DNA from 2 places in the Mesorhizobium sp. M6A.T.Ce.TU.016.01.1.1 genome. Region 2 is predicted to be linked to the other one. Evidence: predicted binding sites of a transcription regulator. Region 2 holds the regulator's gene; the other holds the start of a gene.
The links. Region 2 encodes LexA, which represses DNA repair genes until DNA is damaged. Its sites were predicted from a motif close to TGTTCNNNNTGTGTTCNG; they were not measured.
Positions count from the first base shown of each region.

Region 1: a site for LexA is predicted at 5,141-5,158, ahead of EOC94_RS15170 (YifB family Mg chelatase-like AAA ATPase). Genes of this name have one in related genera too.

Region 1 is NZ_RZTJ01000006.1:303,734-310,976, reverse strand. It holds gene EOC94_RS15180 (hydantoinase/oxoprolinase family protein) at 1-742, shown strand, start outside; gene EOC94_RS15175 (malate synthase G) at 1,008-3,179, shown strand; gene EOC94_RS15170 (YifB family Mg chelatase-like AAA ATPase) at 3,518-5,050, opposite strand; gene gshB (glutathione synthase) at 5,223-6,164, opposite strand; gene EOC94_RS15160 (GtrA family protein) at 6,386-6,760, opposite strand; gene EOC94_RS15155 (glycosyltransferase) at 6,769-7,243, opposite strand, start outside.
Region 2 is NZ_RZTJ01000007.1:172,943-180,185, reverse strand. It holds gene trpD (anthranilate phosphoribosyltransferase) at 1-931, shown strand, start outside; gene trpC (indole-3-glycerol phosphate synthase TrpC) at 936-1,787, shown strand; gene moaC (cyclic pyranopterin monophosphate synthase MoaC) at 1,854-2,351, shown strand; gene glp (gephyrin-like molybdotransferase Glp) at 2,351-3,556, shown strand; gene lexA (transcriptional repressor LexA) at 3,661-4,398, shown strand; gene EOC94_RS16050 (ComEC/Rec2 family competence protein) at 4,392-6,836, opposite strand; gene gltX (glutamate--tRNA ligase) at 6,939-7,243, shown strand, end outside.

The DNA.
Region 1 (7,243 bases), on a different contig from region 2:
GCGCGGGCTGGTGCATGTCGCCGGCTTCACGCCGTCGGATGCCGCCCATGTGCTGGGCAAGCAGGCGAATTGGGATGCGGCAACGGCCCGGCTCGGCGCCGAGCTGTTCGCCCGCAAGCGCGACGGCCGCGGGCAATCAATAGCCGCCTCGCCGGAGGCGATTTCGGAACGGGTGCTGACCACACTGACTCGCCTGTCAGCGGAAGTCATTCTCGAAACCGCCTTTGCCGAGGACGGGCTCGATGGCGCGGCGACCGTCGCCCATGCGCTGGTCCAGCGCGCCGTCGATTCCCATCCCGGCATCGCCCGTCTCAGCGTCGCGCTCGACCGTCCGGTCATCGGCCTCGGCGCTTCGGCGCCGCTGCACTATGCCGGGCTGCCACCGCTGGTCGGCAATGGCTGCGTGGTGCCGGAGGATACCGACGTCGCCAACGCGCTCGGCGCCGTCGTCGGCCAGGTCAGGGTCTCGGCGGAAGCGCGCGTCAGCCAGCCCAAGGAAGGCCTGTTTCGCGTCGCCTCAGGCGAAACCGTGCGCGATTTCAATGACGAGGCGGCGGCGATCGCGGCGGCGGAAACCGACGTCCGCGCCATTGCCGCCGGGCGGGCCAGGGACGCCGGCACCGACAGCGCCGAGATCGAGGTCGCCACCGAATTCCGCGTCTCGACCGTCGAAGCGCAGCGCATGTTCATCGAGGCGCATGTAGTGGCGGTGGCGTCGGGAAGGCCAAGGATTGCGGTGTAAGCGCGTAATCTCCCCCCTCGAGGGGGAGATGTCGCCGAAGGCGACAGAGGGGGTCGCCGCGCGTGCAGCGCTACTTCCTTCTGTCGCAGGAGGCCGAGCCCGGTCGGACCGACCCCCTCTGGCCTGCCGGCCATCTCCCCCTCAAGGGGGGAGATTGGCAGCTTCGCCGCCCCCAAAATCCACCCCTTCACCCTAAGCTGAATTGACCGTGCTACCCTGACATGCCAAAGGCCCGGCCAAAGCCTTTCATCTTGGAGAAGCCCTGATGACCGATCGCGTCGAAATCGCCGGATTGCGGATTGCCCGCGAGCTTTATGATTTCGTCGTGAACGAGGCGCTGCGGGGCACCGGCATTGCCGCCAACGCCTTCTGGACCGGCTTCTCGGCCATCGTGCACGATCTTTCGCCGAAGAACCGGGCGCTGCTGGAAAAGCGCGATGCCCTGCAGGATCAGATCGACCGCTGGTATCGCGACAATGGCGCGCCCAGCGACATGGAAGCCTACAAGGCGTTCCTCAAGGAGATCGGCTATCTCGTGCCGGAGGGGCCGGCCTTCTCCGTCGCGACGGAAAATGTCGACCCGGAAATCTCGGTGGTTGCCGGGCCGCAGCTGGTGGTGCCGGTGATGAACGCGCGCTATGCGCTGAACGCCGCCAACGCGCGCTGGGGCTCGCTCTATGACGCGCTCTACGGCACCGACGCTATCCCCGAGACCGACGGCGCCGATAGGGGCGGGAAGTTCAATCCCGTGCGCGGCGCCAAGGTCATTGCCTGGGCGAAGGGTTTTCTCGACGAGTCGGTGCCGGCCACCTCGGGAAAATGGGCTGGGGTGAACGGGCTTTCGGTTGCCCACGGCATGTTGCGGCTGGGCGAGGGCGCCGGCGCCACCACGCTTGCCGACCCAAAACAGTTTGCCGGCTATCGCGGCGATGCCGACAATCCCGAAGCCGTCCTGCTCACCGGGAATGGCCTGCATATCGAGATCGTCATCGACCGCAGCAATCAGATCGGCAAGACCGATCCGGCCGGCATTGCCGACGTCGTGCTGGAATCGGCGCTGACCACCATCCAGGACTGCGAGGATTCGGTCGCGGCAGTCGATGCGCAGGACAAGGTCGTGGTCTACCGCAACTGGCTCGGCCTGATGAAGGGCGACCTTGCCGAGGAGATCACCAAGGGCGGCAAGACGTTTACGCGAAAACTCAATCCCGACCGCTCTTACACCGCGCCCGATGGCGGCGCGCTGACGCTGCCCGGCCGCTCGCTGATGCTGATCCGCAACGTCGGCCACCTCATGACCAATCCGGCGATCACAGACCGCGACGGCAACGAGGTGCCGGAAGGCATCATGGATGCGACGATGACGGCGCTGATCGCGCTGCATGATGTCGGGCCGAACGGACGCCGGCAAAACTCCCGCGCCGGCTCGATGTATGTCGTAAAGCCCAAGATGCACGGGCCGGAGGAAGTCGCCTTCGCCGTAGAGATCTTCGACCGCGTCGAGGCGCTGCTGGCGATGCCGGCGAATACCATCAAGATGGGCATCATGGACGAGGAGCGGCGCACTACCGTCAACCTCAAGGAGGCGATCCGCGCCGCCAAAGACCGCGTCGTCTTCATCAACACTGGCTTTCTCGACCGCACCGGCGACGAGATCCACACCTCGATGGAAGCCGGTCCGATGATCCGCAAGGGCGACATGAAGCAGGCTGCCTGGATTGCCGCCTACGAAGCCTGGAATGTCGATACCGGGCTGGAATGCGGGCTGGCCGGCCGCGCCCAGATCGGCAAGGGCATGTGGGCGATGCCCGATCTGATGGCGGCGATGCTGGCGGAGAAGATCGCTCACCCCAAGGCCGGCGCCAACACCGCCTGGGTGCCTTCGCCGACGGCGGCGACGCTGCACGCCACTCACTATCACAAGGTCGATGTTCATGCCGTCCAAGTGGCGCTGAAGAGCCGGCCCAAGGCAAAGCTCGACGACATATTGTCGGTGCCGGTCGCGGTGCGGCCGAACTGGTCTCAGGCAGACATCCAGAAGGAGCTCGACAACAACGCCCAAGGCATTCTGGGCTATGTTGTGCGCTGGATCGACCAGGGCGTCGGCTGCTCGAAAGTGCCTGACATCAACGATGTCGGCTTGATGGAGGACCGCGCCACGCTGCGCATTTCCTCGCAGCATATCGCCAGCTGGCTGCATCATGGCGTCTGCACCTCGGATCAGGTGATGGAGACGATGAAGCGCATGGCAGCGATCGTCGACCGCCAGAACGAAGGCGACCCGCTCTACCAGCCGATGGCGCCGGACTTCGACAAGTCCATCGCCTTCCTCGCCGCCTGCGACCTCGTCTTCAAGGGCCGGGTCCAGCCCAACGGCTACACCGAGCCGGTGCTGCACGCGCGGCGATTGGAGCTGAAGGCGAAAGAGCAGGCCTGAGCGAAGCGTCCCTCCCCCTTGAGGGGAGGGTGGCCCAAAGGGCCGGGTGGGTCCTGCGTGAAGTGCGCCGACGGCTACGCCCTCTCCTTCAGCAGTCGGTGGGCAGCCTTACTTCCAAAGAAAATGCCCGTTCCAACGCACGCAGAACGAACCCACCAGGCGTCATAGCCGGTTAACCAAATGAGCAATAAGACGAGAAGGCTGACAGCACCGGCGACAAGTGCACCCACGGCGAGAGCCACCGCTGGGGATCGAGTTGGTCTGTCTAGTGGCATATTTCTTATCCAGGTCGCGTCGAGCATCCCATCTCCCGGGCCGGTTCTCGGCCTCTCCTTGTATCACGCCGCCTGCGCCATTCGCTCCGAGCTCATGCGGTAGGAAATCGCCTCGGCCAGATGAATGCGCCCGACCGTCTCGCTGGCCTCGAGATCGGCCAGCGTCCGCGCCACTTTCAAAACGCGGTGGTAGGCCCGCGCGGAAAAGCCGAGTTTCTCGCTGGCATCCCTGAGCAGCGCCAGGCCTGATGCATCCGGCATCGCGATCTCCTCGATGACGGAGGGCGAGCAATGCGCGTTGGTGGTGGCGGAGGTCGCGCCGTGCCGCTCGAAACGCTCGCGCTGGATCGTGCGGGCGCGGGCCACGCGCAGCGCCACCGCAGCACTTTTCTCCGCCCGGTCCGGCCGGATCAGATCGCTGGCCGAGACCGCCGGCACCTCGATCCTGAGGTCGATGCGGTCGAGCAGCGGGCCGGAAATGCGCGCCTGGTAATCGGTGCGGCAACGGTCGCCGCGCAGGCAGCGATAGCCCGGCTCGCCGGCCATGCCGCAGCGGCACGGGTTCATCGCCGCGACCAGTTGGATGCGCGCCGGATAGGTGACGCGATGATTGGCGCGGGCGATCATGCAGTCGCCGGTCTCCAGCGGCTGGCGCAGCGCATCGAGCGCCTGCGGCGAGAATTCGGGAAACTCGTCGAGGAACAGCACGCCGTGATGGGCAAGCGACGCCTCGCCCGGCCGCACGCGCAGGCCACCGCCGACCATCGCCGCCATCGAAGCCGAATGGTGCGGCGCGCGGAATGGCCGCCGGTCGGTCAGTTTTCCCTCACCGAGTTCGCCGGCCACCGACGCGATCATCGAGACTTCGAGCAACTCCCTCGGCGCCAGCGGCGGCAGGATCGACGGCAGCCGCTGCGCCAGCATCGATTTTCCCGACCCCGGCGGTCCGATCATCAGCAGGTTGTGGCCGCCGGCCGCCGCCACTTCCAGTGCCCGCTTGGCGGTCTCCTGGCCCTTGATGTCGGCCAGATCAGGCAGGTCGCGCGCCGAGACATGGATGCCGGCTTCCGGCCGCGACAGAACCTGCGTGCCGCGAAAATGATTGGCGATGGCGATCAGGCTGCGCGGCGCCAGAATGTCGAAATCCTTGCCGGCCCAGGCCGCTTCCGGTCCGCAGGCGAAAGGGCAGATCAGGCCTTTGCCCTCGGCATTGGCGCCGATCGCCGCCGGCAGCGCGCCGGCCACCGCGGCGATAGTGCCGTCGAGCGACAGCTCGCCAAGCACGACATAGCCGGCCAGCATGTCGCCCGGAATGGCGCCAAGCGCCGCCATCAGGCCGAGCGCGATCGGCAGGTCGTAATGGCTGCCTTCCTTGGGCAGGTCGGCCGGCGCCAGATTGACGGTAACCTTCTTCGACGGCATCGACAGGCCGGACGCATGCAGCGCCGCCTGCACCCGCTCGCGGCTTTCGGCCACCGCCTTGTCGGCGAGGCCGACGATGTGCATGTTGACCTTGCCCGGCGCGATCATCACCTGCACGTCGACCGGCACGGCCTCGATGCCCTGGAAAGCGACCGTGCGGACCCGCGCAACCATTTTTTCACCCCGGATGCAGGCTTGCCCAAGCCTCTGCGATCATGCCGCGAACGGCTTCACCAGAGACAACCACAGATTTACGGCCAAGGCAAGAACATTAGGGGAACAGACAAATACCATTGCTGCCAGGAAGTTGCGTCAGAGTTGCGGGCTCGAAATGCGCCTGGGAAGGCTACTTGCGCTTGCCCTCGACCGCATCCCAGAACAGGCTCGCAATATCGGCGCCGCCGAAGCGTTTTACCTCGCGCACGCCGGTCGGCGACGTCACGTTGATCTCGGTCATGTAGTCGCCGATCACGTCGATGCCGACGAGGATAAAACCGCGCTCCTTCAGCGACGGGCCGATGCGGGCGCAGATCTCGCGCTCGCGCGCCGTCAGTTCGGTTTTTTCGGCGCGGCCGCCGACATGCATGTTGGAGCGTGAATCATGCTCGGCCGGCACCCGGTTGATGGCGCCGACCGGCTCGCCGTCGATCAGGATGATACGCTTGTCGCCCTTGCGCACGTCCTTCAGATAACGCTGCACGATGTAGGGCTCGCGGAACATCTGGCCGAACATCTCGAGCAGCGAGGCGAGATTGCGGTCGGCCTCGTGCAGATGGAAGATGCCGGCACCGCCATTGCCGTAGAGCGGCTTGACGATGATGTCGCCGAACTCCTTGCGGAAGGCGGCGACCTCTAGCGGATCCTTGGTGATCAGCGTTTCCGGCATCAGGTCGGGAAACTCGGTGACGAAGATCTTTTCCGGGCTGTTGCGCACCCAGGCCGGGTCGTTGACCACCAGCGTCTTAGGATGGATACGCTCGAGTATGTGCGTCGTGGTGATGTAGTTCATGTCGAAGGGCGGATCCTGCCTGAGCAGGACGACGTCCATCTCCGACAGGTCGGTGTGCACTTCTTCGCCGAGCGAATAGTGATCGCCCTTCTCATCGCGGACCTGCATTGCCTCGATGCGGGCAAACACCTTGCCGCCGCGCAGCGACAGCCGGTCGGGCGTATAGTGGAACAGCTGGTGACCGCGGCGCTGCGCTTCCAGCGACAGCGCAAACGAGGTGTCGCCGGCAATCGAGACGGTGGAGATGTGGTCCATCTGGACGGCGATTTTCAATTTCATGGCGGCTCTCCGGCGCACTTGGAGCGACGTGCGTCCATTTGGACGCACAAAGTACGCTCCAACACTTCGAATCTATCCATCGTGCTTTCCGAAAATCGATTCCGCTTTTCGGGCCGAGGCATCGACTACAGCGATATATGGAACTCGGCGCCTTCTGCCAATCGGCCCAAGACCTATATCGACCAAGACTATATGGGGCCGCGCTTCGCTTGGCGCACCCTTCACCGATCGAAGACCAGCCTGGAATAACCGAGGAAGGAGAGCGCCATCGCGACCAGCGAGGCGATGGCAAGTGCCGTCAGCGGCGGCATTGCCGGCAGCGCCATCAGGATGGCGCAATAGGCGAGGTAATTGACGATGCTGGTGGCGATGCCGACGCCGCCATAGCGTGCGCCCTCTTGCGCGATGCCGCGGCTCGACGGCGAGAAGGTCAGGTGGCGGTTGATGGCCCAGGTGACGGACAGCGCAAAGCCGATCGAGACGACACGTGCGACGAAGGGTCCAAGCTGCGTGAAGGCCAGCAGAAGCCACAGCGCCGCCGCGTCGGCGACGAAACCGACGCCGCCGGCAAAGATGAAGCGGACGAGGCGCTTCACAACAGAGCCTAGGCCGCCCGTGGGGTCTTGCCCGCTCCGGTCTTCAAGGTCGAGGGCGCGCCTGTGCGTTCGCGTTCGACCCGTCCGGAGGGCATCGACAGATAGAAGATGCGCTTCTGCTCGGCCCGGCCGCGTGATACCGAATCGAGGATCAGCCCGGTCACCGCCGCCAACATCGACAGAAGCAGCAGGCCGACCGACAGCACCCAGGTCGGCATGCGTGGGACAAGGCCGGTTTCGACGAACTCGATCAGCACCGGCATCATCAGGAACAGGCTCGATGCCAGGAAGAGCACCGCGAAGGCGCCGAAAAAGCGCAGCGGCTGCGTCTCCTTCATCAGCATGGCGAACATCCACAGGATCTTCGCGCCGTCGCGATAGGTCGACAGTTTCGACGAGGAGCCCTCCGGCCGGCGGCCATAGTCGAGCCCGATCTCGCTGACCGGCAATTTGAGCTGCGAGGCGTGGACCGACATTTCGGTC
Region 2 (7,243 bases):
CATCATCATGTCGGGCGACGCTACGCCCGGCCAGATCGGCGGCTTCCTGATGGCGCTGCGGGTGCGCGGCGAGACGGTGAGCGAGATTTCCGGCGCCGTCGCCACGATGCGCGCCAAGATGCTGCGTGTCGATGCGCCCGCTGACGCCATCGACATCGTCGGCACCGGCGGCGACAATTCGCACAGCGTCAACATCTCGACCGCTTCCGCCTTCGTCGTCGCCGCTTGTGGCGTGCCGGTGGCTAAGCACGGCAATCGCGGACTGTCCTCGCAGACCGGCGCCGCCGACGTGCTGACCGCGCTCGGCGTCAAGATCGATATCCCGCCGGAAACGATCAGCCGCTGCATCCACGATGCAGGCGTCGGCTTCATGTTCGCGCCGGCGCATCATCCGGCGATGAAGCATGTCGGCCCGACCCGCGTCGAGCTCGGCACCCGCACCATCTTCAACCTGCTTGGCCCGCTCTCCAATCCGGCTGGTGTCAGCAGGCAGATGGTTGGCGTCTTCTTGCCGGAATGGATCATGCCGGTGGCCGAGACGCTGAAGGCATTGGGCGCCGAACACGCCTGGGTCGCCCATGGCGACGGCTATGACGAAATCACCACCACTGGCGAAACCCAAGTGGCCGAGCTGGTCGGCGGTGAGATCCGCAGCTTTACGCTAACCCCGGAAGCAGTCGGGCTGAAGCGGCACACCAAGGACGAGTTGCGCGGCGGCGACGCCGCCTATAACGCCCAGGCGCTGCGCGACATGCTGGGCGGCGCCGCCGGCGCCTTTCGTGATACGGTGCTGATGAACGCCGGCGCCGGACTGGTGGTGGCTGGCAAGGCGACGATGCTTGCCGACGGCATGGCGACGGCGGCGCACGCCATCGACAGCGGCCGGGCGCTGCAAGTGCTCGACCGGCTGGTCGAGATTTCGAACGGATAGAGCCGTGTCTGATATCCTGCGCAAGATCGAAGCCTACAAGCGCGACGAGATCGCGGCGGCGAAGGCGCGCGTGCCGCTCGCCGAGATCAAGGCGCGGGCGAAAGACACCGATGCGCCGCGCGGCTTTCTCTCGGCCCTTGAAGCCAAGCGCAAATCCGGCAGCTTCGCGCTGATCGCCGAGATCAAGAAGGCGAGCCCTTCCAAGGGGCTGATCCGAGCCGATTTCGATCCGCCGGCACTGGCCAGGGCCTATGCGAAAGGTGGCGCCGCCTGCCTCTCGGTGCTGACCGACGCGCCGTCCTTCCAGGGCGCGCCTGAATTCCTCACCGATGCGCGCAGCGCCGTGACATTGCCCGCCTTGCGCAAGGATTTTCTGTTCGAGCCTTATCAGGTGTTCGAAGCCCGTGCGTGGGGCGCTGACGCCATTCTGATCATCATGGCGAGCGTCGATGACGCCGTGGCCAGGGAGCTCGAAATGACGGCTTTCGAGCTCGGCATGGACGCGCTGGTCGAGGTGCATGACGAAGCCGAGACGGAACGCGCGCTGAAACTGTCGTCACGGCTGATCGGCATCAACAACCGCAACCTCCGGACGTTCGAAACCAGTCTCGATACTTCGGAGCGGCTCGCGACGATGGTGCCGGCGGACCGCCTGCTGGTCAGCGAGAGCGGTATTTTCTCGCACGAAGATTGCCGCAGGCTTGATAAAAGCGACATCGGCACCTTCCTCGTCGGCGAGAGTCTGATGCGGCAACAGGACGTGGCCGCCGCAACGCACCTGCTTTTGACCGGCAAGGCGCCGGCCCATGCATCGGCCCGAAAATCGGAATCGGTTTTCGGAGAGCACGATGCATAGATTCAAAGTGTTAGAGCGTACTATGTGCGTCCAAACGGACGCACGTCGCTCTAAGGCCGTCTGACGATGACGGCTGCCCTCACCCATCTTGGCGCGAAAGGCGAAGCCAATATGGTCGATGTCGGCGACAAGGCGGAAACGACCCGCACGGCGATCGCCGAAGGTCTTGTCTCGATGCGGCCAGAAACGCTGAAGATGATCCTCGACGGCGATGCCAAGAAAGGCGACGTGCTGGGCACGGCGCGCATCGCCGGCATCATGGCGGCCAAGAGGACGCATGAGCTGATCCCGCTCTGTCACCCGCTGCTGTTGACCAAGATATCCGTCGACATCGAACCGGACGCGACGCTGCCCGGCCTGAAGGTCACGGCGCTGGCCCGCGTCACCGGCAAGACCGGCGTCGAGATGGAGGCGCTGACCGCCGTCTCGGTCGCTTGCCTGACCATCTACGATATGGCTAAGGCGGTCGACCGCGCCATGGTGATCTCCGGCATCAGGCTGGTGGAAAAGACCGGCGGCAAATCCGGCGACTACAAAGTAGACGCCCAAGAGGCAGGCCAATAATGGCGCTGCTTCCGGTTGCCGACGCGCTCGAGCGCCTGCTTGAAGATGCTGCGCCCTTGCAAGCTGAAAGCGTCACCCTGATGGACGCCGCCGACCGGATACTGGCGGAGCCGCTCGCGGCGCTCCGCACCCAGCCGCCCTTCAACGCGTCCGCCATGGACGGCTATGCAGTGCGGGCCGAGGATGTCGCCTCCGTGCCGGCAACACTTGCGGTGATCGGCATGGCGCCGGCCGGACGCGGCTTTGCCGGAACAGTCGGCCCGGCGCAGGCCGTGCGCATCTTCACCGGCGCGCCGCTTCCCGCAGGCGCTGACACCATCGTCATCCAGGAGAATGTCCGCGACCTCGGCGGCGGCAGCATCGAAGTGACCGCGTCGACAGTTGAAGGCCGCAACATCCGCCGCCTCGGGCTCGATTTCTCGAAGGGCGACGTTCTGCTGGAGAAAGGCCGCCTGCTTGATCCGGCGGCGTTGTCGCTGGCGGCGTCGGCCAACCATCCGCAGGTCAGCGTGGTGAAACGGCCGCTGGTCGCCATCATCGCCACCGGCGACGAATTGCTGCCGCCAGGCAGCGACCTTGGCCCGGACCAGATCATCTCGTCCAACGCCTATGGCGTCGCTGCCGCGGCCCGCTCGGCCGGCGCCAGCGCGCTCGACCTCGGCATCGCCCCCGACCGCAAAGAGGCGATTGCCGCGCTGGTGAAAAAGGCGGTTAACGCAGGGGCTGACGTCATCGTCACGCTGGGCGGCGCCTCGGTCGGCGACCACGACCTCGTCCACGACGTGTTGACCGGCGAAGGCATGACGCTCGATTTCTGGAAGATCGCCATGCGGCCCGGCAAGCCGCTGATGTTCGGCCGGCTGGGCGACATCCGCTGCATCGGCCTGCCCGGCAATCCGGTGGCGAGCCTGGTCTGCACGCAGCTCTTCCTGAAGCCGCTGCTTGCGCGGCTTGGCGGACGCGCCTACCGGCAGGACATGCGTCAGGCGCGGCTCGGTGCCGCCATGGCGGCCAACGATATCAGGCAGGACTATGTACGCGCCGTGGTGAAGGAAGACGCGGGCACGCTCAAGGCGACGCCGTTCGGCATCCAGGATTCCTCGATGCTCAGAATGCTGGCCGACGCCAACGGGCTGATCGTGCGCGAGCCATTCGCTCCCCCCGCCGCGACAGGTGCCGCCTGCAGCGTGCTGATGCTACGCTGAACAAAACGTCAACGCATTCATTAAACTTTAAACAGTTGCGGAACACAACTGGAACAGATAGTGTTTGTTCTGGGTTTGTTTTTCTGATTCTGTCGGGGGTCGCGATGCTGACACGCAAACAACATGAGCTGCTGATGTTCATCCACGAGCGGCTGAAGGAAAGCGGCATTCCGCCCTCGTTTGACGAGATGAAGGAAGCGCTCGATCTCGCGTCCAAATCGGGAATCCATCGGTTGATCACGGCGCTGGAGGAACGCGGCTTCATTCGCCGGCTGCCCAACCGCGCCCGCGCGCTGGAAGTGCTGCGCCTGCCCGATTCGATCGCGCCCGGCCTCAATGCGGCGCGCAAATTTTCGCCGAGCGTCATTCAGGGCAGCCTTGGGCAGGGCAGCCTCGGCCGACAGATCAAGCCGGCGCCGTCTCGCATGCCTGCGGCCGGCAATGACGACGACGTCATTGCCACTGTCTCCATCCCGGTGATGGGCCGCATCGCTGCCGGTGTGCCGATCGATGCCATCCAGCACCAGACGCATTCGATCTCGGTGCCACCGGACATGATCACAGGCGGCGCGCACTACGCGCTGGAGGTCAAGGGTGATTCGATGATCGAGGCCGGCATCTTCGACGGCGACACGGTCATCATTCGCAACGCCGACACCGCCCAGCCTGGCGAGATCATTGTCGCCCTGGTCGACGAGGAGGAAGCGACGCTGAAGCGGTTCCGCCGCAAGGGCGCCTCGATCGCCCTGGAAGCCGCCAACCCGGCCTATGAGACGCGCATCTTCGGGCCGGACCGGGTCAAGGTGCAAGGCAAGCTCGTCGGATTGATCCGACGTTACTGAACGGCAGCTTTCTTGGGTTTCTCAGGCTTACGGTATGGCGGCAGGCCCCTCGCCTCGCGCGAAAATCTCCGCTGCTCATGCCAAGGCCTATATGGCTGTTTGACGGCAAAACGGATTTCTGCGCGCGTCGTCGCCGATAGCGGATCGAAAAAGACGGCGGCACTGCCCATGCGAGCGAGCTGCCGTTTGGTCACGACGAGGACCAGCGGGTTGCGGCAGGGATTATAATAGGCCGTGGCATCGTCGATGACGATCAAGTCCGCAAAGGCACAGGCTGGCCGCGCGATTTTGCGGTCGTCGGCGAGCGCGATGATCGCGCCGGACGGATGCCGGGCGAGGCACAGGCCGGCAGTGCAATAGAAAGGCGCTCCCGGCGGCAGGTCGGCCGGGTCGGCGATGTCGAACCGCACGTCTCCTTTTTCGAACGTCTCCGGCTCGACAATGGTCGCTGAAGTCAGCGCATGTTTCCAGTTGTCGGTGGTGAATTCGTTCGAGCGCACCCGGTTGACGGCAAGTTCGCCGCCGCCGATCGGCAGCGCCACCAGATGCGCATCCTCCGAGATCAGCACGTCGGGGGTTCGCGTCTCGGAAATCGTCAGCAGGCCGGCAAGCGCAAAGGGAAGTGCCGCAAGCCGCAACCATGTCGTCGCCATCGTGGCGATGACCAGGGCGACCGTCACCAGCAGAACCGACTGCAACGAAATCAGCCCGACTGCATCGACCGGCGAACGTTCGGAGATCCATCCCGATATTGCAATCATGGCCGTCAGCCCCTTGCCCATCATGTCGAGGAAAGGTCCGTCGAAGCCGAAAGGCATTGCCAAGGCGCTGACGACCGCCAGGAACATGACGACCGTGACGATCGGCATGACGGCCAGATTGGCAAACAGACTGAGCGGCGAGACGCGCTGGAAGTGCCAGATGGCGAAGAGCGCGGTGGCGCTCCCGGCAATGATGGAGGTCATGGCGATGGTGCCTGTTCCAGCGACGAGCTTCCGCGTGACGAAAGCGGCCGGTGACCGTCGTTGTGGCGGCGCCGTGGCCTTGTCGGCACGATAGTCGGACCAGCCGGCATAGGCGCCCACGAGAGCCGCGGTCGCGGCGAAGGACATCTGGAAGCTTGGGCCGACCACCTCGTGCGGCGACACGACGATGACGGCGATGGCTGAAATCGTAAGATTGCGCATGGTGAGCGCAGCCCGGTCGAACAGCACGGCGACAAGCATTACCGCCAGCATGATGAAGCTGCGCTCAGCCGCGACCACGATGCCGGAAAAAATGAGATAGGCAGCGATGGAAAGGAGTGCGGCTGCAGCCGCATATTTTTTGACCGGCCGGCGCGACGAAAAATCGGGAAACAGCGCAAAGGCGCCGCGCAGCAATCCCATGATGGTGCCGGCGACAAGCGCCATGTGCAGGCCGGAAATGGAGATGATGTGGTAGATGCCGGTGCGCCGCATCGATTCGTTGATCTCTTCGGGGATGCCGGTACGCACGCCGACGATCAGCGCAGCGGCAATCTCCCCCTCGGCGCCACCGATGCTGTCCCTGATATGGTCGGCGATGGTTTCACGCGCCTTTTCGATCGACGAAGAAAGGCGCGCTGCTAACGGTGCATCTTCGGAAGCGACGATCTTCGGATTGCCGAGGAAAAAGCCACTGGCGCCGATACCGGCGAAATAGCTGTCAAAGGAGAAGTCATAGCTGTCGGGCCGAACCGGGCCAGTCGGAGGCAAAAGCCTTGCATAGCCGGTTGCCACCGAGCCTGCGGTCATCTCAGCGGGAATTTTGCGTGCCGAAACCCTGACACGTTCCGGTGCATAACGCAGTGTCGGCCGGGCGGTCGATATCACGTCGAGGGTCAGCCTGATCCGGCCGTTCGCCATCTGGTCGAGCCTGACGACGCGGCCGGTGAGTTGGGTCTGGATTACCGAACCGAGCATCTGCGTTCCCGCGCGCCAGGTTTCAACCTTGGCGGCGAGCACACCGAGCGCGCACAGCAACGCTGCCATGAAACACAAATGTGTTTTGCGCCATGACCGCGTGACCGCTGCGCACAATGCCGTGAGGACCACCACGGCAATGGGCTGCGGAAAGTCCGGTTCCACGGCAAGCGAGAAATAGACGATCACTCCGGATGCCAGGAAAACCGGCACCAGCAGGAAGGCGACGCCGCGGTCGAGCTCCATGCCCGCCGCCGAAACCACGCTGTTGCGGATAGCGGATAGTGAAAGACAGCGGAAATGAACGACAGGCCCGGGTATTGGAGCCGGTATTGGCGCGGAGCGGTCCGGCGAGAGAGGCTGGATGCCGGGGTGCGACGCAGGCAGCGAAACGGGTAGCGGCTCGACGGGAGAAACGTCGGCAAACAGCGATCGTTCGCTGACGCTCGCGATCGCGCCCTCGCTCTCGTCCACGCCGCGGCCTGGTCCAGCCATCGGGTCTGCCCCTTGCGCCCTTGACCTCCTATGCTACATGAACGCGCGACGCGCGAAAGTCCGCGCAACCACATCGGTTTCCTGCACTTACCCGAGAGTTCCATGTCCGACAAGGTCGTCACCCGTTTTGCCCCGTCGCCCACCGGCTTCCTGCATATTGGCGGGGCCCGGACGGCGCTGTTCAACTGGCTGTATTCGAAACACACCGGCGGCAAGATGCTGCTGCGCATTGAAGACACCGATCGTGAGCGTTCGACCGATGCGGCAACCGCCGCCATTCTCGAGGGGCTCTCCTGGCTCGGCCTCACCTGGGACGGCGAGCCGGTATCGCAGTTCGAACGCGCGCCGCGCCACCGCGCTGTCGCCGAGGAGCTGGTACGCCTCGGCAAGGCCTATTACTGCTATGC